DNA from 3 places in the Streptomyces sp. NPDC104202 genome. Region 2 is predicted to be linked to each of the others. Evidence: riboswitches for the same ligand, from Rfam matches in the RefSeq annotation. Region 2 holds a riboswitch; each other region holds the start of a gene.
What was found. Region 2 has a riboswitch for cyclic di-AMP ahead of ACZ60W_RS21350 (LysM peptidoglycan-binding domain-containing protein). Riboswitches for the same ligand answer to the same signal wherever they lie in the genome.
Positions count from the first base shown of each region.

Region 1: another riboswitch for cyclic di-AMP. It lies ahead of ACZ60W_RS12755 (M23 family metallopeptidase); the one in region 2 lies ahead of ACZ60W_RS21350 (LysM peptidoglycan-binding domain-containing protein).
Region 3: another riboswitch for cyclic di-AMP. It lies ahead of ACZ60W_RS11020 (M23 family metallopeptidase); the one in region 2 lies ahead of ACZ60W_RS21350 (LysM peptidoglycan-binding domain-containing protein).

Region 1 is NZ_JBVJMN010000014.1:109,506-117,292, forward strand. Features, by position in the region: gene ACZ60W_RS12730 (MerR family transcriptional regulator) at 1-302, shown strand, start outside; gene ACZ60W_RS12735 (hypothetical protein) at 450-812, shown strand; gene ACZ60W_RS12740 (PLP-dependent cysteine synthase family protein) at 875-1,912, shown strand; gene ACZ60W_RS12745 (MFS transporter) at 1,909-3,150, shown strand; gene ACZ60W_RS12750 (PP2C family protein-serine/threonine phosphatase) at 3,287-4,498, shown strand; cyclic di-AMP (ydaO/yuaA leader) riboswitch at 4,700-4,846, shown strand; gene ACZ60W_RS12755 (M23 family metallopeptidase) at 4,858-5,964, shown strand; gene ACZ60W_RS12760 (aldo/keto reductase) at 6,064-7,008, shown strand; gene ACZ60W_RS12765 (PrsW family intramembrane metalloprotease) at 7,090-7,787, opposite strand, start outside.
Region 2 is NZ_JBVJMN010000033.1:13,850-21,636, reverse strand. Features, by position in the region: gene ACZ60W_RS21355 (phosphoribosyltransferase family protein) at 1-762, shown strand, start outside; gene ACZ60W_RS21350 (LysM peptidoglycan-binding domain-containing protein) at 756-1,631, opposite strand; cyclic di-AMP (ydaO/yuaA leader) riboswitch at 1,637-1,818, opposite strand; gene ACZ60W_RS21345 (DUF6197 family protein) at 2,162-2,776, shown strand; gene ACZ60W_RS21340 (phosphocholine-specific phospholipase C) at 2,864-4,888, opposite strand; gene ACZ60W_RS21335 (SIS domain-containing protein) at 5,293-6,216, shown strand; gene ACZ60W_RS21330 (class II fructose-bisphosphate aldolase) at 6,256-7,092, shown strand; gene ACZ60W_RS21325 (LysR family transcriptional regulator) at 7,154-7,787, opposite strand, start outside.
Region 3 is NZ_JBVJMN010000012.1:6,605-14,391, reverse strand. Features, by position in the region: gene ACZ60W_RS11035 (DNA gyrase/topoisomerase IV subunit A) at 1-967, opposite strand, end outside; gene ACZ60W_RS11030 (M16 family metallopeptidase) at 1,155-2,495, shown strand; gene ACZ60W_RS11025 (M16 family metallopeptidase) at 2,492-3,889, shown strand; cyclic di-AMP (ydaO/yuaA leader) riboswitch at 4,089-4,250, shown strand; gene ACZ60W_RS11020 (M23 family metallopeptidase) at 4,264-5,034, shown strand; gene ACZ60W_RS11015 (GntR family transcriptional regulator) at 5,233-5,916, shown strand; gene ACZ60W_RS11010 (HPr family phosphocarrier protein) at 6,073-6,354, opposite strand; gene ACZ60W_RS11005 (bifunctional acetate--CoA ligase family protein/GNAT family N-acetyltransferase) at 6,530-7,787, shown strand, end outside.

The DNA of each region.
Region 1 (7,787 bases), on a different contig from region 2:
GGCGTTCGCTCGACGCCGCCCAGAAGCGGGCCTTCATGGAGGAACAGGACGGCATCGCCCGCGACTTCGGCAGGGCGGCGCAGGCCGGCCTGGCCCCCGGCAGCGAGGAGGTGCAGGACATCGCGCGCCGCCAGGTCGTCTGGCTGTCGGCCACCACGACGCCGAGCCGGGAGTACGTGACCGGTCTCGGCCGGATGTACGTCGACGACCCGCGCTTCACCGCGAACTACGACCGGCACGGCGAGGGCACCGCCGTCCTCGTGCGGGACGCGCTGGCGATCTACGCGGAGCGGAACCTCTAGAGGAGAGGCACCGCCCAGGGCCTCCGGAAAGGCCCGCCGGGTCCCCGGGGACCCTCCCGTCGGACGCGGTGGCCGAAACGGGGTCCGCCTCTTTGCGGGCGCGGGACAGCCCACCGTAGTGTCACGCACACGATGAGTGACGAGCGCGTGAGTGACGTGAGCCGGCGGGCGCCCGCCGTGCTCGTCCTGCTCGCCCTCGTCGCCCTGCTCGTGAGCGTCTGCCACGGCTCCCACGGGCACACGCTGCCTCCCACCGGCACGGCGACCGCCTCCGCCCCCGTGTTCCCGCACGGCTGCGAGCGGTCCGGCGACGCGTGGTCCTTCGACGCCCACCTGCCCGCGCAGGCCGCCGCCCCGCAGCCCGGAGCGCCGGACGCGGGCGGAGCCGTACCCCTGTCGTACACGGCGGACCTCCGCACCGATCCCCGCGCGCGCTGCGTCCGGGGCCGGGCGGGGCCCGGGCCCGAGCCGGGCCGTCTGCTGATCGCCCTCGGGGTGGACCGGAACTGAGCCGCGTCCCGCACACGCGTGGCCAGGCTCCCTTCCGTGCACCACCTCAAGGACACCTCTCCATGAGCAATCTGCTCTCCGGCACCACCGTGCCCCTGCCCGCCGGCGGCCAGACCGTCGGCAACACCCCCGTCCTCCGGACCGACGACGGCTACTGGGCCAAGCTCGAAGGCTTCAACTTCGGCGGCATCAAGGACCGCACCGCCCTCTACATGGTCGAGCAGGCCCGGCGCCGCGGGGAGCTGCGGCCCGGCGCCCCGATCGTCGAGTCGACCTCCGGGACCCTGGGTCTCGGTCTGGCGCTCGCCGGGGTCCTGTACGGGCACCCCGTGCACGTCGTCACCGACCCCGGCCTCGAACCGCTCGTCGAGCGGCTGCTCGTCGCCCACGGCGCCAAGGTCCACGTCGTCTCCCGGCCGAGCCCGCGCGGCGGCTGGCAGCAGGCCCGGATGGACCGGGTCTCCGAACTGCTGCTGAGCCTGGACGGCGCCTGGTGGCCCGACCAGTACGGGAACCCCGACAACCCCGACGCCTACGCGGGACTGGCCGCCGAACTCTCCGGCCGGCTCGACCGGATCGACGTGCTGGTCTGCGCGGTCGGCACCGGCGGCCACTCGGCCGGCATCTCCCGTGCGCTGCGCGCCACCGGCAGCCCCGCCCTGGAGCTCGTCGGCGTGGACTCCGTCGGCTCCACCGTCTTCGGCCTGCCGGCCGGGGAGCGGCTGATGCGCGGCCTCGGCTCGTCCATCCACCCGGCCAACGTCGACCACGCGGCCTTCGACGAGGTCCACTGGGTCGGGCCCGCGGAGGCCGTGCGGTCCGCCCGGCGCCTGGCCGCGCGCCAGTTCGCGACGGGCGGCTGGAGCGTGGGGGCGGTCGCGCTGGTCGCCGCCTGGCTGGCCAGGACCCGGCCGCGGGGGACCCGTATCGCGGCCGTCTTCCCCGACGGGCCGCAGCGGTACTTCGACACCGTCTTCAACGACGAGTTCTGCGCGGCGCACGGGCTGCTCGACGGGCCGGTGCGGGAGGAACCCGCGGCGTACGAACCCGGCGCGCGGGTGGACGGCTGGACGCGCAAGGTGCTGGGGCGGGTCCGTTGACCGCGACGAGCGCGGCGCCCGCCGCCCGCGGCGGCGTGTGGCGGCAGAGCCGCACCTTCCCGCCCGCCGTACGGCTGCTCTTCGCCAACCAGCTGACCATCAACCTCGGCTTCTACATGCTGATGCCGTACCTGGCGGCGCACCTCGCCGACGGGCTCGGGATGGCGGCCTGGGCGGTCGGCCTGGTCCTGGGCGCCCGGAACCTCTCCCAGCAGGGCATGTTCCTCGTCGGCGGGGCGCTGGCCGACCGGCTCGGCTTCAAGCCGCTGATCGTGGCCGGCTGCGCGCTGCGGACGGCCGGCTTCGGGGCGCTGGCCTTCGCGCAGTCGCTGCCGATGCTGGTCGCCGCCTCGCTGGCGACCGGGCTCGCGGGGGCGCTGTTCAACCCGGCCGTGCGGGCCTGTCTGGCCGCCGAGGCCGGTGAGGAGCGGCGGGTGGAGGCGTTCGCCCTGTTCAACGTCCACTACCAGGCGGGCATCCTGCTCGGGCCGCTCGTCGGGGTGGCCCTGACGGGGGTGTCGTTCCGGCTGACGTGCACGGTGGCGGCGGTGCTGTTCGCGGGCCTGACCGTCGTACAGCTGCGGCACCTGCCCGAACGGGCCGGCGCCCCGGCCGCCCGGGGCGCGGGGGCGCGGGGGCAGTTCCGCACGGTGCTGTCCCACCGGACGTTCTGGTTCTTCTCGCTCGCCATGACCGGCTCGTACGTGCTGTCCTTCCAGGTCTATCTGGCGCTGCCGCTCGCGGCGGACGGCACGGCGCTCACCACGGCGCTGTTCGTCGTCTCGGCGCTGGTCGCGCTCGCCGGGCAGCTGCGGATCACGGCCTGGTGCCGGCGCCGGCTGAGCCGGGAGCGGTGCCTGGTCCTCGGGCTCGCCCTGATGGGCGCGGCCTTCCTCGCCCCGGCGGCCCTGGGGCGGGGCGCGGCCGGGCTGCTGGTGTGCGCGGCGGTCCTGGCCGTCGCCAACGCGGTGCTCTACCCGTACGAGATGGACACCGTCGTGGCCCTGTCCCGGGGGCGCTGGGTGGCCACCCACTACGGGCTCTACAACACCGTGTGCGGGGTCGGGATCACCCTCGGGAACCTGGGGACGGGCGCGCTGCTCGACGTGACCGGCTGGTCGGCGGCCCCGTGGCTCGCGCTGTGCGCGGTGGGGCTGGGGTGCGCGGCGGCCATGGCGCTGCTGGCGCGGGGCGGCCGGCTCGCGGAGGCGGCCGGGGACCGAGGGGGCGGTGACTGAGGAGGGAGGGGACCGAGGGGCGATCGCGTGCGGCCTACGCCAGTCGGCCGCACGGGGTCGCCCGCCGGTGCGGCGGCGGCCACCCTGGGAGGGCGCGGTACGGACCGCGGGCGGCCGACCGGGCAGGAGAGCACAGGTGGGGCACCCTCAGGGCGAGACGGGCGACGGGCGGCGCGAGGATGACGACGGCCTGGCGTACGGCGGTGCCCGGCGGTTCATCCGGGCGCTGCCGCCGCTGGTCATCGCGGGGGGCGTCGCCTACGACGTGGCGACCCCCGCCTCGTACACCGCGTCCCCGCTCTTCTCCGCCGCCCCGCTGATCGCCGCGCCGTTCTTCTCCACGCTGACGACCCTGCTGACCGGGATCGCCGCCGTCCTCGCCTCCCTCGGGCTGCACCTCTACAACGACACCGCGAGCGACATCCCGGGGCTGACCGAGACGCTCACCGTCCTCACCGTCTCGGCGCTGGCCCTCCTCATCAACCGGGTGGTGCGCCGCAGTGGCGAACGGCTCGCCTCGGCCCGGGTCATCGCGGAGACCGCGCAGAAGGCGGTGCTGCCGATGCCCGCCGAACGGATCGGCGGGCTGCAGTGCGCGGCCCGGTACGAGGCGGCGCAGGCGGACGCGTTCATCGGCGGCGACCTGTTCGCCGTGCAGGACACCCCGCACGGGGTGCGGCTCGTGCTCGGGGACGTCCGCGGCAAGGGGCTGGAGGCGGTCGAGGCCGTCGCCGTCGTCATCGGGGCCTTCCGCGAGGCGGCCGAGCAGGAGCGGACGCTGGAGGGCGTGGCGCAGCGGCTCGAACGGGCCCTGGCCCGGGAGGGCATGCGGCGCCACGGACTCGACGCCTTCGAGGGGTTCACCACCGCGGTCCTCGCCGAGATCCCGCGCGCCGACGGCACCGGCACCTTCGGCGGCTTCGTCCGGCTGGTGAACCGCGGGCACCCGCCCCCGCTGATGCTGCACGCGGACGGCCGGCTCGACCTGCTGGACCCGGTGGACCCGGCGCTGCCGCTCGGCATGGGGGACCTGGCGGCGTGGCCGGACCGCGCGGAGGCGCGGCCCTACCCGCCGGGCGCGACCCTGCTCTTCTACACCGACGGCCTGTCGGAGGCGCGGGACGCGGAGGGCGTCTTCTACGACCCCGCGGAGCGGCTCGCCGGCCGGATCTTCCCGGGACCCGAGGAACTGCTCGACGCGCTGGTGGGGGACGTGCGGCTGCACACCGGCGGGCGGTCGACGGACGACATGGCGCTGCTCGCGGTGAGCAGGCCCGCCGAGGGCCAGCCGGAGCGTCGCCGGACCATGCCGGTGGTGCCGCCTGGGCGGCCCCGTCACCGGGCGTAGTCGCGAGGTGTCCCTGCGATAACAATTGACATAACGTCAGATCGAGGGGGTTTACGGGTTCCGTGCTGAGCTGGGGTCAACTCGGGCCATTACCTCCCAATTCGATGAACGATCAAGAGGAACGGCTTGGAATGAAGACCCCCTGTCTATTAACGTTCGATAACGCAGCGCGGTCGTCCCAGCCGTCGCAAGAGGCGGCACCGTGCGCGCGCGCCGAATCCTGAAAAGGAACCGGGGAACCACCACTTGGGGTGAATCGGGCCCTTCGCACCCGTGCGACCGTGCCCGTAGGAGACCTTCCTGCTCCGAACCCGTCAGCTAACCCGGTAGGCGAGAAGGAAGGAAAGGAGCGCCCCTCAGTGGCGTCCAACACCCCCGCACCCGAAGCCCCCTTCGATGCCTTCGGCGGCGGTGCGGGTCCCGCCGCCCCGGACACCGAGTGGAACCCCACCGAGGGCTCCCTGCGCGCCGAGCGCTCCGGCGGCCGGCACCGGGTCGTCAAGCAGCGCTCCAACTTCGCCCGTTCCTCCACCGTCCTCGGCGTCGGCGTCATCGCCGCGGTCGGCGCGGGCGGCCTCGCCACCGCGCAGGAGAAGCCCCCGGTCGCGATCTCGCTCCCCGACCTCCCCGACCTCGGCCTGCCGGACGCCCACGACCTCCCCGGCGTCGGCGACCTCCTGCCCGACGAGGAGCCCGAGCCGGTCAGCGCGGCCCGCGCCAACCCCAACCCGCTCACCGCCGCCACTTACACCACCGCCGACGAGCCCGCCGGCCCGGCCGACCATGCCGCGAAGACCGCGAGCGGCGCCTCCGACGCGGGCGAGGCCCTGCGCGCCCGCATCCTCCAGCAGGCCGAGCAGCAGCAGGCCTCCGCCGACGCCGCCGACAAGGCCGCGGCGGAGGACGCCGCGGCCGAGAAGGCGGCGGCGGAGGCCGCGGCCAAGGCCGACGCGGCGGCGAAGGCGGCCGCCGAGGCCAAGGCGAAGGCCGAGGCGGAGGCGAAGGCCAAGGCCGAGGCGGAAGCCGCCGCGAAGGCCGAGGCCGAGCGCCTCGCCAAGCTCGCCGCGAGCTACTCGCTGCCCCTCTCCTCGTACACCCTCACGGCCTCCTACATGCAGTCCGGCTCGATGTGGTCCTCCGGCTACCACACCGGCCTCGACTTCGCCGCGCCCACCGGCACCCCGCTCAAGGCCGTCCACGGCGCCACCGTGAAGTCGGCCGGCTGGTCCGGCTCCTACGGCTACCGGATCGTCCTGGAGCTGTCCGACGGCACCGAGGTCTGGTACTGCCACCTCTCGTCGATGACCGTCTCCGCCGGCCAGACCGTGGGCACCGGCGAGACCATCGGCCGCGTCGGCGCCACCGGCAACGTCACCGGCGCCCACCTCCACATGGAGGTGCACACCGCGGGCGGCGACGGCATCGACCCGGCGCAGTGGCTGCGTTCCAAGGGCCTCTCGCTCTGACGCCCCGACCCTCGTGAGACCGGCGCGGACCCCCTGGTGCGGGGTCCGCGCCGTTCCTTCGCCGGAATAGGCCCGGCGCCCGGAGCGGTTGATCCCCCCATGACCTCTCTCCGCCCGCTGGGCAGCTCCGACCTGCACGTCTTCCCCCTCGCCCTGGGCGGCAACGTCTTCGGATGGACCGCCGACGAGGCCGAGTCCTTCGCCGTCCTCGACGCCTACGCCGCCGCCGGCGGCAACTTCGTCGACTCCGCCGACGTCTACTCCGCCTGGGCCGAGGGCAACGAGGGCGGCGAGTCCGAGACCGTCATCGGCCGCTGGCTCGCCTCCCGCGGCAACCGGTCCGACATCGTCGTCGCCACCAAGGCGGGCGCCCACCCCCGCTTCAAGGGGCTCTCCGCCCCGACCATCAAGGGGGCCGCGGAGGAGTCGCTGCGCCGGCTCGGCACCGACCACATCGACCTCTACTACACGCACTTCGACGACGAGTCCGTCCCGGTCGAGGAGATCGTCACCGCCCTCGACCAGCTCGTGAAGGACGGCAAGGTGCGCGCCGTCGCCGCCTCCAACATCTCCCCCGAGCGACTGCGCGCCTCCCTCGACTTCGCCGAGGCCGAGGGGCTCACCCGGTACGTCGCCCTCCAGCCGCACTACAACCTGGTCTCCCGCGAGACCTACGAGGGCCCGCTCCTGGAGACCGCCGAGCGCGCCGGGCTCGCGGCCGTCCCTTACTACGGCCTCGCCGCCGGCTTCCTCACCGGCAAGTACCGTCCCGGCGCCACCGTCGACAGCGTCCGCGCCGCCGGAGCCGGCGGACACCTCGACACCGAGCGGGGCCGGGCCGTTCTTTCCGCCCTCGACGCGGTCGCCGAGGCGCACGGGGCCGAGCTCGCCACCGTCGCCCTCGCCTGGCTCGCCTCCCGCCCCACCGTCGCCGCCCCCCTCGCCTCGGCCCGCACGGTCGACCAGCTCCCCGCCCTCGTCGCCTCCGCCCACCTCACCCTCACCGAGGCCGACCTGACCCTCCTCACGGAGGCGTCGGCCTAGGAGGCGTTCCGCCGATCGCGCCGGGTTCACGGGGTCCGGCACCGCGCCGCCCCTGATCCGGCCTGATCGACAAGGCACCCCCTAGCTGCGGTACGGGTTGTAGCCGCCGTAGTCCAGGTACTGGGGCGGTGCCCAGACGCGGCCGGTGGCGCGGGCCGCGTGGGTGAGGGCGGGGGAGGCGAGGGCCCGGCGCTGCCAGAGGTGGTGCAGGAGTTCCTGCTCGCGGGCGCGGAAGTCGGGGCCGGCCGTGCCGCGGCGGGCCCGGTCCCGGAGGAAGGCGAGGGTGGTGGCGAAGGACTCGTACTCGCCGACGGCGCGGGCGGCGGCGGGGCCGTACGTGCCGGCGGCGAAGGTGCGGGCCAGCCGGCGGGCCCGCATGGAGGAGAGCGCGAGGGGCTCGGCGGGGGAGAGCCAGCCGGCCGCGGCGTACGCGGGGAGTTCGCCGGATATCGTGCGCAGCTCGCGCTGCCGGCTCCAGACGGCGAGCCAGGTCAGCAGGCCGAAGGCCGGGACCATCAGGGCGCCGTACACCGCGTAGAAGGCCCAGGGGCCGCCGAAGGTGGCCGAGCCGTTCCAGGCGGCGTGCAGTCCCATGGCGAGGAGCAGTCCGGCGAGCGGCAGCAGCACCTTGCGGAGCCGCTTGCCGCGCGGGGCGAGCGCGGCGAAGCCGAAGCCGATGCCGGTGAGCACGGTGAAGAGCGGGTGCGCGAACGGCGACATCACGATCCGGACGAAGAAGGTGCCCGCGGTCACCATGCCGATGCCGGGGGAGCCGATCT
Region 2 (7,787 bases):
AGTGTCCACGAGCCCGAGGTCTTCTACGCGATCGGACCGTTCTACCGGGACTTCAGCCAGACCCCTGACGCCGAGGTGATCGCCTGCCTCGACCGTGCCCGGGACGTGCGGGGGCCCCGGGGCGGGGGCAGGGAGGTGCGGATCCCGGTCGAGGGCGCCGCGCCGGCGGCGGGGCGGCTCGCCGTGCCCGGGGGAGCGCTCGGCATCGTCCTGTTCGCACACGGCAGCGGCAGCAGCCGGCACAGTCCGCGGAACCGGGCGGTGGCGGAGGCATTGCACCGGGCGGGGCTGGGGACGCTCCTGTTCGACCTGCTCACCGAGGAGGAGGCGGGCGACCGGCTGATGGTCTTTGACGCGCCCCTGCTGGCCGGCCGGCTCGCGGGGGCCACGGAGTGGCTGGCCGGGGAGCCGGAGGGCACGGGGCTTGCGCTGGGCTACTTCGGCGCGAGCACGGGAGCGGCCGCCGCCCTGTGGGCGGCGGCCGACACGGAGAGCCCGGTGAGCGCCGTCGTCTCGCGCGGCGGCCGCCCCGACCTCGCGGGCGACCGGCTCGCCTCGGTACGGGCGCCGACCCTCCTGGTGGTGGGCGGCGCGGACACGTCGGTGCTGGAGCTCAACCGCACGGCCCTGTCACGGCTGCGGTGCGAGAACCGGCTGGCCGTGGTGGAGGGCGCCACGCACCTCTTCGAGGAGAGCGGCGCCCTGGAGGAGGTGGCGGAACTCGCCGCCTCCTGGTTCACCGGGCACTTCGCCGGTCAGTAGGCGCCGTTGACGTTGTCGATGGAGCCGTAGCGGTCGGCCGCGTAGTTGCAGGCGGCGGTGATGTTGGCGACCGGGTCGAAGAGGTCCATGGACGTCCCCGGCACGTGGTAGGCGAGGAAGGTCGGCTCGATGACCTGGAGCAGGCCCTTGGACGGTGTGCCGGCCACGGCGTTGGAGTCCCACAGGTTGATGGCCTTGGGGTTGCCGGAGGACTCGCGCATGACGTTGCGGAGGATGCCGTCGTACGAGCCGGGGATGCCCTGCTGGCCCATGATGGCCAGCGACTCGCGGATCCAGCCGTCCAGGTTGTCGGCGTAGTTGGTGGCGGCGACGGGCGCGGCCTTGACCGGAGCGGCGGCGGCCGGGGCGGCGGCGGACGCGCCGGTGGCGGCGGCAGGGGCGGGCGCGCGGCGCTCGGAGCGGCTCGCGCGCTCGGCCGTGGCGGCCTTCTTCGCCTTCGGAGCGGCGGTCTGGACCGAATCCCGACGAAGCGTCAGTTCGAGGCCGGGGTGAATAAGTGACGGATTGTCACCCACGGTGGCGCGGTTGGCCTTGTAAAGGCCCTTCCAGCCGCCCTGAATTCCCTTCTTCTGGGCGATCAGGGAAAGCGAGTCACCGCTGACGACCGTGTAGGTGCGGGCCGCGGCGGGCGCGGCCGGTGCCTTGGCCGTGATCGGCGCGGCTGCCGTGTTCGCGGGAGCGGAAACGGCCTGGGCGGCGAATTCCGGGGTCCCGGAGACGGGCGCCGCACCGGCGACGGCCGGTGCGATCAGCGGGAGGGCGAGGGCGACGCCACCCGTGCCGACCAGGGCGATGCCCTGGGAGACGGGACGGCGGCGGGTGCGGCGGTGCTTACCGTGAGCAGGCATGACGGGATTCCTCTCCGGCGCCTGCGGGGTGAGCTGTCGGGTTCGGACGGGAGATGTCCGGCCGCGCGCACGCGGCTGCACCCCGAGCCGTCCCGGAATCCGGGCCGGCGTATTCGTGGGTCCCCCGCTCCTGCCGTCGGGTGAAAAGGGAGGTATTTCGAGCAGTGGCAGGATTCGGCGATCCGCTCGAATGGAGGTGACCGTAGGCCAGTAATGCGACGGATAACAAGAGGACCGGGACGCCGCCTGCGGGAAAAGGATCACCGAATTCGCAGAATTCAAGATCGACCGGCTCTCCGGCGCGGTGAACTTCCGTATGCCCCATGGCTCCCGCGGATTTCGGCGGCCGGGATCCCGGCCGGGGAGTGAGTCGCGTCACCAGGGTCTCAATGTCCGAATATGCACGGTAATTCTGTTAATGGGGGAGTGAGTGGAAAAGCCCCGAACGGCGGGTGGGCACTCAAGGGCAAAAGTCGCAAAACCGACATTTATCCTGAAAGATGGAGCCACCCCGACCGAGGAGCCGTTGGATGCCCCCTGCCACCTCCGCCCCCCTGCTCAGTCCCGACACCGTCGACCGCGAGGCCGCCGCTCTCTGTGCCGACGCCGGCTGGCAGCGGCTCGTCGCCGGACCGGTCATCGACGAGCCCCTCGCCCCGCCCCTCTCCGCGGAGGGGTGGCGGGACCTCCTGACGGTGCCGGTGGAGCGACTGGTCGCCGACGCGCTCGCCGAGGTATCCCCGCCGCTCCCCGCCGAACGCCGGCTGCCCGGCCGCGTCGGAGCCGCCCTGCCCGACCGGCTCCATGTCTGGCGCCGGATCGGCAGGCCCGACCTGCGCCCCTCGGTCCATCTGGGCTATGCGCGCCTGGTGCTCACCGAGTGGGGCTGGCAGAACGCCCCGTACCGGCTGCGCGACCGACGGGGGGCCCGCTGTGTGTGCGGCGCCCTGCTCGCCGCGCACCGGCTCGGGCACGGCAGCGCCGACACGATGAACGAGGCGGCGGCCTGGGTCATGACCGAGCTCCGCTCGCGCGGGTGGCACGACCTGATCGGGCCGTGGAACCGCGCTCCCGGCCGCACGGCCGGCGAGGCCGTGGACCTGCTCGACGCCGCCATCGGCCGGGCCGCACGGGCCGGCCGCTGACGCGCCTCCGGCGTGCCGGGCCGGGTCTCGCGGGCGCGCCACCCCGCGCCCGCGCGTCGCCCCGCCCCGGCACGCCGGCGGGGCGGGTCAGCCGGTGACGCTCGGGGCCCCGGTCTCGATGTGGCCGGTGTACCGGCGCGACCAGGTTCCGTCGATGTCGGCGACGATCGTGAAGTCGTACCAGCCGCCGTTGTACGCCACCGCGTTGAAGAAGTCCTCCCGGCTGGAAGCCGCCGGGACCGTGTACGTCCACGGCCCGTCGGTGCGGTAGGCGTTCGAACGGATGGTGAAGGTGACCGGGCCGCCCGAGGCGTTGGTCATGCGGAACCACAGGGCCGTCTTCCCCGTGCCCGGCTCGGTCGCGAACCGGGCCGAGACCTCCACGTCCTTGCCGGCCTTGGAGGCGTCGCCGATGAAGCGCCGCAGGAAGCGGTTGGGGCCCATCATCGAGAGGTCGTACTTCCCGGACCCCGACCCCAGCCCGATGTTGAAGTAGTCGGAGGCCGTGCCGCCCGGGTCGACCGTGTACTGCCAGGCGGCCGTGTCGCGGTACTGGTGCGGGTGGATCGAGAAGTGCGCCGGCCGCCGTGCCTGCGCCCCCTGGTTCGTCATCGAGAACCAGGCGAGGATCTTGCCCGCGGCGCCGAACTCGAACCGGTCCAGGTTGCCGTTGACCTGGTACGGCACGGCACGGGCCGGTCGGGTGCCGGACTCCTGCGCGGGAAGGGCGTTGTTCTGGGGTGCCGGGTTCGGCATCGGGCCGCAGGTCGCCTGCCCGATCACCTTGGCCGTGGAGGGGAGCCCCGCCGGCACGCCGTAGACCGGGTTCGCGAAGTCGAACACCCCGGTCAGGTCCCCCGTCACCTTCCTGCGCCAGGCGCTGATGTTGGGGCAGGTGGCGGGCGTGCCCAGCGCGGCCGTCCAGGTCTCCATGAAGCGCAGCACGGAGGTGTGGTCGAAGACCTCGGAGCTCACCCAGCCGCCTCGGGTCCACGGGGACATGACGATCATGGGGACGCGGAAGCCCAGGCCGATCGGCACGCCGTCGAGGTACTCGCCGGGCGTCCCCGGCGGGGCGACCGGCGGCGGCACGTGGTCGAAGAAGCCGTCGTTCTCGTCGTAGTTCAGGAAGAGCACGGTCGAGTCGAAGACCTCGGCGTCGGCCGCGAGGGCCCGGTAGACCAGGTCGACGAAGTGCGCGCCGTCGCCGGGCGGGGCGTAGGGGTGCTCCGAGAACGCCTCGCTGGCGACGACCCACGAGACCTGCGGCAACGTGCCCGCGAGGACGTCGGAGCGGATCGCCGCGGCGATGTCGTCGGGGGTCGAGCCGGTGACCCTGGGGACCGAGCCCATGCCGCGGTCGTACAGCGGGTCGCCGGGGCGCGCGTCGGTGAACTTCCTGAAGTACGCGAGACCGTTGTCGCCGTAGTTGTCCTGGGCGTTCTGGTAGACCTTCCAGCTCACCCCGGCCCGCTGGAGCGCCTCGGCGTACGTCTCCCAGGTGAGGCCCGACTCGTCGCCGCCGTCCTTGCTGGAGCCGTCGATCTTCCCGCTCCACAGGAACGTGCGGTTGGGGCCGGTGGCGCTGAGGGCGGAGCAGAAGTACGCGTCGCAGATCGTGTAGTGGTCGGCGAGCGCGTGGTGGAAGGGGATGTCGCCGCGGTCCAGGTGGCCCAGGGAGCGGGTGTTGCCCACGCCCGTCACCCAGTTGTCGAGGCGCCCCTTGTTCCAGGCGGCGTGCTGCGAGGTCCAGCTGTGCGGGAGGTCGCCGTTGCACTGCGCGAGGGTCTCGCCGTCCACCCCGCCGGCCGGCGGGGTGTCGCTCAGCTTCCAGGGGTAGTGACGGCCGCCCCAGTTCGGCTGGTTGAACATGCCCCATCCGCCGGGCAGGTTGCCCGCGGCGCGGTCGCCGAATCCGCGGACGCCGCGGAGGGTGCCGAAGTAGTGGTCGAAGCTGCGGTTCTCCTGCATGAGGATCACCACGTGCCGGACGTCGGTGAGGGTGCCGGTGGCCGCCGTCGCGGCCGCGGACGCCCGCGCCGGCGGCAGCGCCGCACCCGCCATGAGCCCCGCGCCGATCCCGACGAATCCCCTGCGGCTGATGGGAAGCATGCCCCGCCTCTCGTGTCACGGTGTGCCCCAGCGGCACGTCGGACACATGATGGGGGAGGGGAGCTTAAAGGTATACGGCTGCGCCGTAATTACTGGGTTAACAGCCAGAGGCCAGGAAGATCGGGGTCTGAATTGGTCTACCTCAGAACCAATGATGTCCGATGCATCGACTCGCGTGCTCGCGCCGGTGAGCTGGGGGCCCGTCGTCGACGTGAGGCGCGCGGTCGTCGCCGGTGCGTCGAGCCGGTCCAGACCACGCCTCCGGCGGTCCGGGGGGACCTCCTGTCGAGCGGCCGGCCGGCGGGCGTGGGACCTGGAAACGCGCTGCATGCTTCTGCTTGAATGAGCTTGACTTCAAACAGATTCACTCATCATCGCGCACCCCTTCTTGCAAGGAGCTCCGCATGGTCACCACCCGCACCTCCCTGGAGATCGCCTCCCAGCCGGCGACCTGGCGCCAGGCGGCCCGCACCCTGCCCCAGCACGCCGCCGCGCTGCCCCGGCGAGGCGAGCGGGTCGCGGTGATCGGCTGCGGGACGTCCTGGTTCATGGCCCTGGCCTACGCGGAGCTGCGCGAGTCCGGCGGCCACGGCGAGACCGACGCCTTCGCGGCCTCGGAGTTCCCCTACGGCCGGCGCTACGACCGGGTCGTCGCCCTCACCCGCTCCGGCACGACGAGCGAGGTCCTCGCCGTCCTCTCCCGGCTGCGCGGCACCGTCCCCACGGGCGCCGTCACCGCCGACCCCGCGACCCCGGTGATGGACCTCGCCGACGCGGTCGCCGTCCTGGACTTCGCCGACGAGGAGTCCGTCGTCCAGACGCGCTTCGCCACCACGGCCCTCGCCCTCCTCCGCGCGCACCTGGAGGCGGAGGACGCGCTGCCCGAGGGGGTCGGCACCGTCGCCGGGGCCGCGCGCGACGCCGAACGGGCCCTCGCGTCCACGCTCGCCGAAGAGGTCCTCACGGCCGAGCAGTTCACCTTCCTCGGCAGCGGCTGGACCTATGGTCTCGCCCTGGAGGCCGGCCTCAAGATGCGGGAGGCGGCCGGCGCGTGGACGGAGGCGTACCCGGCCATGGAGTACCGCCACGGACCCATCAGCATCACCGGACCCGGCCGGGTGGCCTGGGGCTTCGGCGCGCTGCCGGCCGGGCTCGCGGACGACGTGCGCAAGGTCGGCGGCACCCTCTCCGAGAGCGACCTCGACCCGCTCGCCGACCTGATCCGCGCCCAGCGCCTCGCCGTGGCCGTCGCCGAGGCGCGCGGCCTCGACCCGGACACCCCCCGGAACCTGACTCGTTCCGTGGTCCTCGCCGACGTCCATGCCTGACCGCAGCCCGCGCCCCTCCGCAGACCCGGGAGAAGGACCATGCCGCTGACGCCCACCGACGAGATCGTCCGCCGTGCCCGTGCGGCGGGCACGGGCGTGGGGGCGTTCAACGTCCTCCAGCTCGAACACGCCCAGGCCATCGTCGCCGGCGCCGCCGACGCCGACCGTCCCGTGGTGCTGCAGATCAGCGAGAACACCGTCCGCTACCACGGGGCCCTGGAACCGGTCGCGCTCGCCTCCCTGGCGATCGCCCGCTCCGCCAAGATCCCGGTCGCCGTCCACCTCGACCACGCCGAGAACCCCGACCTCGTCCGGGAGGCTGTCGGACTCGGCCTGGGCTCCGTCATGTTCGACGCCTCGAAGCTGCCCTACGCCGAGAACGTCGCCGCGACCCGCGAGGTCGTGGAGCACTGCCACCGGCACGGCGTCTGGGTCGAGGGCGAGCTCGGCGAGGTCGGCGGCAAGGGCGGCGCCCACACCCCCGGCGTGCGGACGGACCCGGACGAGGCCCGTGCCTTCGTCGCGGCCACCGGCGTCGACGCGCTCGCCGTCGCGGTCGGCAGCTCCCACCAGATGGTGACCAGGGACGCCGTCCTCGACCTCGACCTGATCGCCCGTCTGCGGGCCGCGGTGGACACCCCGCTGGTCCTGCACGGCTCCTCGGGCGTCCCCGACCCCGGCCTCGCCGCGGCGATCGCCGCCGGCATGACCAAGGTGAACGTCTCCACCCACCTCAACAAGGCGTTCACCCGGGCCGTCCGTACCCACCTCGCCGACCACCCCACGGCGGTCGACCCCCGCCACTACCTCGCCCCGGCCCGGGCCGCGGTCGCCGAGGCGGTCGCACACCTCCTCACGGTCCTGGCCCCCGCCTGAGCCGACGGGGGCGGGGCCGGCCCGGGCCGCCGCCTCCGTCACGGCAGGTCCCCGTTCATGGTCAGGACGCCCCCGCCACCTCCTGGAACGCCGCGAGCAGCCCGCGTACGGCGGGAAGCGCCAGCGAGGACTCCCGTACCGCCGCGTGGAGGGAGCGCACCGGCTCCGGACCGCGGAGCCTGCGGACCACCACGTGCGGGTGACGGCTGCCCAGGCCGAGGAGCGGGATCAGCGTGATGCCCAGGCCGGCCGCCACGAACCCCTGGGCGGCGGAGTACTCCTCGCACTGCACGGCGATGTCCGGGGCGAAGCCGGCCGCCGCGCACGCCTCCAGGACGGCGTCCAGACAGGGCCCCGGCCGCTCGCTGCCCACCCACGGCTCCGCCGCCAGCGCGGCCAGGTCGACGGCGGAACGGCGGCCGGCGAGCGGATGGCCCCTGGGCAGCACCGCGCGGTAGGGGTCGTCGACCAGGTGGACGAGCCGGAAGCCGTCCCCGTCGCCGCCCCGGGCGCGGACGACGAGGGTCAGGTCCGCCTCCTCGTCGGGTGTGCCGTCGGCGATCCGCAGGTCGACGCGGACGTCGGGGTACCGGACGCGGAAACGCGCCAGGGCCGGTGCGACGAGGTCGGCGCCCGCGGTGGCGAAGTAGCGGACCGCGATCCGTCCGGTGCGGCCCGCCCGCAGATCGGCGAGC
Region 3 (7,787 bases), on a different contig from region 2:
AGCCGTTCTTGACCTCGATGACGAGGCGCAGGCCGTGGCTGCGGTCGGTGAGGTCCTTGACGTCCGCGATGCCCTGGAGCTTCTTGGAACCGACCAGGTCCTTGATCTTGGAGATGACCTTCTCGGGACCGACCGTGAAGGGCAGCTCGGTCACGACGATGCCCTTGCGGCGGGCCGTCACCGTCTCCACGGTCGCCGTGGCGCGGATCTTGAAGGAGCCGCGGCCCGACTCGTAGGCGTCCTTGATGCCGGAGAGGCCGACGATCCGGCCGCCGGTGGGCAGGTCGGGGCCGGGCACGAACCGCATGAGGGTCTCGAGGTCGGCGCTCGGGTGGCGGATCAGGTGCCGGGCGGCCGCGATGACCTCGCCGAGGTTGTGCGGCGGCATGTTGGTCGCCATGCCGACCGCGATGCCGGACGCGCCGTTGACCAGGAGGTTCGGGTAGGCGGCGGGGAGCGCGACCGGCTCCTGCTCCTGCCCGTCGTAGTTCGGCGCGAAGTCGACCGTGTCCTCGTCGATGGACTCGGTCATGAGCAGCGCGGCCGGGGCCATCCGCGACTCGGTGTACCGCATGGCGGCCGGCGGGTCGTCGTTGCCGAGGGAACCGAAGTTGCCGTGGCCGTCGACCAGCGGGAGCCGCATGGAGAACGGCTGCGCCATGCGGACCATGGCGTCGTAGATCGACGCGTCGCCGTGCGGGTGGAGCTTGCCCATCACCTCGCCGACGACGCGGGCGCACTTCACGAAGCCGCGGTCGGGGCGCAGCCCCATCTCGCCCATCTGGTAGACGATGCGGCGCTGGACGGGCTTCATCCCGTCGCGGGCGTCCGGGAGCGCGCGCGAGTAGATCACCGAGTACGCGTACTCGAGGAAGGAGCCCTGCATCTCGTCGACGACGTCGATGTCGAGGATTCGCTCCTCGAACGCGTCGTCCGGCGGCGGTGTCTTCGTGCTGCGGCGGGCCATCGCGGCTGCGGCTCCTTCACCAACAAGGTTGATCTGACGCGGACCATTGTGGACCGTGCCACCGACAACGCCGACCGCGACCCGGAAGAGGGACATCAGGACCGGGCGGGAACTTCGCCAGGTGTCGGCGCGCTTGCATACAGTGGCAGGACTTTTTCACATCGCGATCGAAGGGACGTACATGCCCATGGGTCACACGGCCACGGCCGAGGCCGGCTCCGGCGGCCTGACAGCGACCGAGCACCGGTTGGCGAACGGCCTGCGTGTGGTGCTGTCGGAGGACCACCTGACCCCGGTCGCGGCGGTCTGCCTCTGGTACGACGTCGGCTCGCGCCACGAGGTCGAGGGCCGCACGGGCCTCGCCCACCTCTTCGAGCACCTGATGTTCCAGGGCTCGAAGCAGGTCCACGGGAACGGTCACTTCGAGCTGGTGCAGGGCGCGGGCGGTTCGCTCAACGGCACGACGAGCTTCGAGCGCACCAACTACTTCGAGACCATGCCCACCCACCAGCTGGAGCTCGCGCTCTGGCTGGAGGCCGACCGCATGGGCTCCCTGCTGGCCGCCCTGGACGACGAGTCCATGGAGAACCAGCGGGACGTCGTCAAGAACGAGCGCCGCCAGCGGTACGACAACGTGCCCTACGGCACGGCCTTCGAGAAGCTCACGGCGCTGGCCTACCCGGAGGGTCACCCCTACCACCACACGCCGATCGGCTCCATGGCCGACCTGGACGCGGCGACGCTGGAGGACGCGCGGAACTTCTTCCGCACGTACTACGCCCCGAACAACGCGGTGCTGTCCGTCGTCGGCGACATCGACCCGGAGCAGACCCTCGCCTGGATCGAGAAGTACTTCGGCTCCATCCCGCAGCACGACGGCAAGCGGCCGCCGCGCGACGGCTCCCTCCCGGACGTCATCGGCGAGCAGCTGCGCGAGGTCGTCGAGGAGGAGGTCCCGGCCCGCGCGCTGATGGCCGCCTACCGGCTGCCGCACGACGGCACGCGCGAGTGCGACGCCGCCGACCTGGCGCTGACGGTCCTGGGCGGCGGCGAGTCCTCCCGCCTGCACAACCGGCTGGTCCGCCGCGACCGCACGGCCGTCGCCGCCGGCTTCGGCCTGCTGCGCCTGGCCGGCGCGCCCTCGCTGGGCTGGCTGGACGTGAAGACCTCCGGTGGCGTCGAGGTCCCGCAGATCGAGGCGGCCGTCGATGAGGAGCTCGCGCGGTTCGCGGCCGAGGGCCCGACGCCCGAGGAGATGGAGCGCGCGCAGGCCCAGTTGGAGCGCGAGTGGCTGGACCGGCTGGGCACCGTGGCGGGCCGTGCCGACGAACTGTGCCGGTTCGCCGTGCTGTTCGGCGACCCGCAGCTCGCCCTGACGGCCGTGGACCGGGTCCTGGCCGTCACCGCCGAGGAGGTGCAGGCGGTCGCCGCGGCCAAGCTGCGCCCGGACAACCGCGCGGTCCTGGTCTACGAGCCGGTGGCCGCCGACGAGAGCGACAGCGACGAGGAAGAGGGAGCGGACCAGTGACCGACGCTGCCGTGTCTTTGACCAGCATGGACTTCCACCCGCAGCCGGCGCCGGGTGTCGCCAGGCCCTGGGCCTTCCCCGCCCCGGACCGGACGACCCTGGACAACGGCCTGACGCTGCTGACCAGTCACCGCCCCGGCCAGCAGGTCGTGGCGGTGGAGATCTTCCTGCCGGCCCCGCTGGACGCCGAGCCCGCCGGTCTCGACGGCGTGGCCACCATCATGGCGCGGGCGCTCTCGGAGGGCACCGACCAGCACAGCGCGGAGGAGTTCGCGGCCGAGCTGGAGCGCTGCGGCGCCACGCTCGACGCGCACGCCGACCACCCGGGCGTCCGGGTCTCCCTGGAGGTGCCCGCCTCCCGGCTGCCCAAGGCCCTGGGGCTGCTGGCCGAGGCCCTGATCGCCCCGGCGTTCCTGGAGACCGAGGTCGAGCGCCTGGTGCGCAACCGGCTCGACGAGATCCCGCACGAGACGGCCAACCCGGGCCGCCGCGCCGCCAAGCAGCTCTCCAAGGAGCTCTTCCCGGCCGCCTCCCGGATGTCCCGGCCCCGCCAGGGCACCGAGGAGACCGTCGCCGCGATCGACGCGGCCGCCGTGCGCGCCTTCTTCGAGGCGTACGTGCGGCCCGCCACGGCCACCGCGGTCGTCGTCGGCGACCTGACCGGCGTCGACCTCGACAAGGTCCTCGCGGACACGCTGGGCGCCTGGACCGGCGAGCCGGCCGAGCCGCTCCCGATGCCGCCGATCACCGCCGACGACACCGGACGGGTCGTCATCGTGGACCGTCCCGGCGCCGTCCAGACCCAGCTGCTCACCGGCCGCGTCGGTCCCGACCGGCACGACCGCGTCTGGCCGGCCCAGGTCCTCGGCTCGTACTGCCTCGGCGGCACCCTCACCTCGCGGCTCGACCGGGTCCTGCGCGAGGAGAAGGGCTACACGTACGGCGTGCGGGCCTTCGGCCAGGTGCTCCGCTCGAACGCCGCGGGCGACGGCGCCTCGATGCTCGCCATCAGCGGCTCCGTCGACACCCCCAACACCGGTCCGGCCCTCGCCGACCTGTGGCAGGTGCTGCGCACCCTCGCCGCCGAGGGGCTGACGGACGCGGAGCGGGAGACCGCCGTGCAGAACCTGGTGGGCGTCGCGCCGCTGAAGTACGAGACGGCCGCCTCCGTCGCCGGGACGCTCGCCGACCAGGTCGAGCAGCACCTCCCGGACGACTACCAGGCCCAGTTGTACGCGCGGCTGGCGGAGACGGGCACGGTCGAGGCGACCGCGGCCGTCGTCAGCGCCTTCCCCGTGGACCGGCTCGTGACGGTGCTGGTGGGCGACGCGGCGCAGATCGCGGAGCCGGTGCGGGAGCTCGGCATCGGCGAAGTGACCGTCGTGACGGGCTGATTCCGGCCCTCGTGAGGCAACGGGAGGACCCCGACGGCAGGTTCGTCGGGGTCTTCCCGTTTGTCCGTATTGGGAGCACCGGTGATCGTTTGACCTGTGGCATGTCTTACAAAATGCCTGTCCGGTTGGTGATTGAAAGACGATCCGCATAGCGTCGGTGCGGCTGTCCGTCAGTTGCACGTGCCGCAGCCGCGGCATCGGACAGTCATCGCCGAGTCCCCGTCAGGCGCGAGCCTGGGGAGCCGGGGACCCACACGTCCCTGGGGTGAATCGGACGCCTTCGTCCCGTACGGAGGGGCCCGTAGGAGACCTTCCTGCTCCGAACCCGTCAGCTAACCCGGTAGGCGAGAAGGAAGGAAAGGACCAGCCACTTCATGGCGTTCACCCGTGCCACCGGGAAGCATCGTGGTCCGAGCCGGATGGCACGCCGCGGCGTGGGCATCGCAGGCGTCGCGACCCTCGCCACCACCGGCGTCATCGGAACCCTCGCCTCCCCGGCGCTCGCCGCCGACACGGACAACCGCTCCCCCGAGGACACCGGCCTCACCCAGGTGATCACCGAGGACTCCCTCGTGGACCGGCTCAACGCCCAGGCCGCCGCCCAGGAGCGGGAGGCCGTCGAGGTCATCGCCCAGGCCAAGGCCAAGGCCGAGGCGAAGCGCAAGGCCGAGGCCCGCGCCAAGGAGATCCGGCTGGAGCGTGAGCGCGCCGCCCGCGAGGCCGAGCGCCGCCGCCTGGCCTCCTTCCAGCTCCCCGTCGCCGGCTCCTACATCTCCACCGGCTACCAGACCGGCGGTTCGCTCTGGTCCTCCGGCAGCCACTCCGGCGTCGACTTCCACGCGGCCTACGGCACGCAGGTCGTCTCCGTCGGCTCCGGCACCGTCGTCGAGGCCGGCTGGGGCGGCGCGTACGGCAACAACATCGTCATCAAGATGAACGACGGCACGTTCACCCAGTACGGGCACCTCTCCTCCGTCGGGGTCCACGTCGGCCAGACCGTCGAGCCCGGCCAGCCGATCGGCGTCTCCGGCTCGACCGGCAACTCCACCGGCCCGCACCTCCACTTCGAGGCGCGCACGGGCGCGGACTACGGCTCCGACATCAACCCGATCGCGTACCTCCGCGCCCGCGGCGTCGCGGTCTGACCCGCACCGCCCGCGCAGCGCGTCGCAAAAGCCCCGGCTCGTACTGAGCCGGGGCTTTTCGCTGCCCGTGGCGGTGTCCATTCGCCAAGAATTCCGTCGGGGCATCGGAAATTCCGGCGCGCTGCAATAGAGTCGAAGATCAGGCGCAGAACAGGCGCCGCTCGAATTGTCTCGCGCGGACCAAGGCGGAGGTCGGACATGCGCATTCCCGCGCAGTCGGTATGCACGGCGATCCGGGACGACATCGTCTCCGGTGTCTACGAGCGGGGCAGTCGGCTGACCGAGGAACAGCTCGCCCGCCGGTACGGGGTCTCCCGCGTCCCGGTCCGCGAGGCCCTGCGCACCCTGGAGTCCGAGGGCTTCGTCCTCACCCGCCGGCACGCGGGCGCGCACGTCGCCGAGCCGACGGACCAGGAGGCGGCCGACCTCCTCGACATGCGGTCGCTGCTGGAACCGCTGGGGGGGGGGGGGGGGGGCCCACCCCCCCCCCCCCCCCCCCCCCAAGTGTTGCGGGGCCTGGTCAGGCTGGGCCAGGAGCGGGCCCGGCGCGGCCAGGGCGAGGACCTGCGCTCGCTCGGGGGCTGGTTCCACGAGACCCTCGCGCAGGCATCGGGCAGCCCGGCCCTGACGGCGCTGCTCACCCAGCTGCGCCACAAGATCGCCTGGATGTACACGGTGGACCAGCCCGCCCAGCCGGTCGAGGTCTGGTCCGAGCACGGCGCGATCGTCGACGCGGTGGCGCGCGGCGACGCCGAGCGGGCCAGGGCGCTGACCGCGCTGCACGCGGAGCGCACCCTGCCGCTGCATCGTCTGAAAACACGGGAGCGCGGCCGTGTGAGGGTTTCGCAACATGTCGTCAACACGGCGAGCGTCCGGAATTAACGCAGTGGCCGTATACAAAGAAGAGTAATTCGGCGGGCGCTGTTCGTGCTGCCCGAAATAAAGGCTCCCGGGAAAGCGAAAGCCGTGACCGCCTTTGTTTCTGCGGTCACGGCTCTGCGTGGGCGGAATCCGGTCGGGATTCCGCGGGAAAGCGGCTCAGACGGTCTCGGGGAGCTCGTCGAGGCCCTCGGCCACCAGCTTCGCGAGACGGTCCAGCGCGACCTCGGCGCCGTCGGCGTCGGAGGCCAGGACGATCTCCTCGCCGCCCTGCGCGCCCAGGCCGAGCACGGCGAGCATGGACGCGGCGTTCACCGGGGAGCCGTCGGCCTTGGCGATGGTCACCGGGACGCCGGACGCCGTGGCGGCACGGACGAAGATGGACGCGGGGCGGGCGTGCAGGCCCTCGGCCCAGCCGACGTTGACGCGGCGCTCAGCCATGGTGTTGCCCTTCGGGTCTCAAGCGGGTTGTCTAGACCAGTCTCTCATGTGCTGCGTGGTGCTCGCGCCGACCTTCGGCCCGGACCGGACCGCCTTTCGGCCCTCCCTACCTTGCACGGCACACCCCCGCCGCGCGAGCGGTGCCACGCCGGTGTCGCGGCCGTAGGCTGACCCCATGCACAGCGCGTCGGAGCAGTCGGAAGCGACGGAACGACCGGCCCGGCCGGAGCACGCCTACCCCGACCACTGGGAAGCGGACGTGGTCCTCCGCGACGGCGGCACCGCCCGCATCAGACCCATCACCGCCGACGACGCCGAGCGGCTCGTCAGCTTCTACGAGCAGGTCTCGGACGAGTCGAAGTACTACCGCTTCTTCGCCCCCTACCCCCGCCTGTCGGCCAAGGACGTCCACCGCTTCACCCACCACGACTTCGTGGACCGGGTGGGGCTCGCGGCGACCGTGGGCGGCGAGTTCATCGCCACCGTCCGCTACGACCGCATCGACGACCGGGGGATGCCCGCCTCCCGCCCCGCCGACGAGGCCGAGGTCGCCTTCCTCGTCCAGGACGCCCACCAGGGCCGCGGCGTCGCCTCCGCCCTCCTCGAACACATCGCGGCCGTGGCGCGCGAGCGGGACATCCGGCGCTTCGCCGCCGAGGTGCTCCCCGCCAACAACAAGATGATCAAGGTCTTCACGGACGCCGGCTACACCCAGAAGCGCAGCTTCGAGGACGGCTCCGTACGGCTCCACCTCGACCTCGAACCCACCGACCGCTCCCTCGCCGTCCAGCGCGCCCGGGAACAGCGCGCGGAGGCGCGCTCCGTCCAGCGGCTCCTCGACCCCCGCTCCGTCGCCGTGGTCGGCGCCGGACGGGCCCCCGGCGGCGTCGGCAGGACCGTCCTCCGCAACCTGGTCGGCGCCGGCTTCGGCGGCCGCGTGTACGCGGTGAACGCCGCGCTCACCGACGGCCCCGCCGAGCTCGACGGCGTCCCCGCCCACCCGTCCGTCGGCGCCATCGGGGAACCGGTGGACCTGGCGATCGTCGCCGTCCCCGCCGAACGCGTCCCCGAGGCCGTCGCCGACTGCGGCGAGCACGGCGTCCGCGGCGTCGTCGTCCTCTCCGCCGGATACGCGGAGAGCGGGGCCGAGGGCCGGGAGCGCCAGCGCCGGCTCGTCCGGCAGGCCCGCTCGTACGGGATGCGCATCATCGGCCCGAACGCCTTCGGGATCATCAACACCGCCGCCGACGTCCGGCTCAACGCCTCGCTCGCCCCCCAGATGCCGGCCGCCGGCCGCATCGGGCTCTTCACGCAGTCGGGCGCCATCGGCATCGCCCTCCTCGCCGGGCTCCACCGCCGCGGCGCGGGCCTCTCCTCCTTCATCTCGGCCGGCAACCGCGCCGACGTCTCGGGCAACGACTTCCTCCAGCACT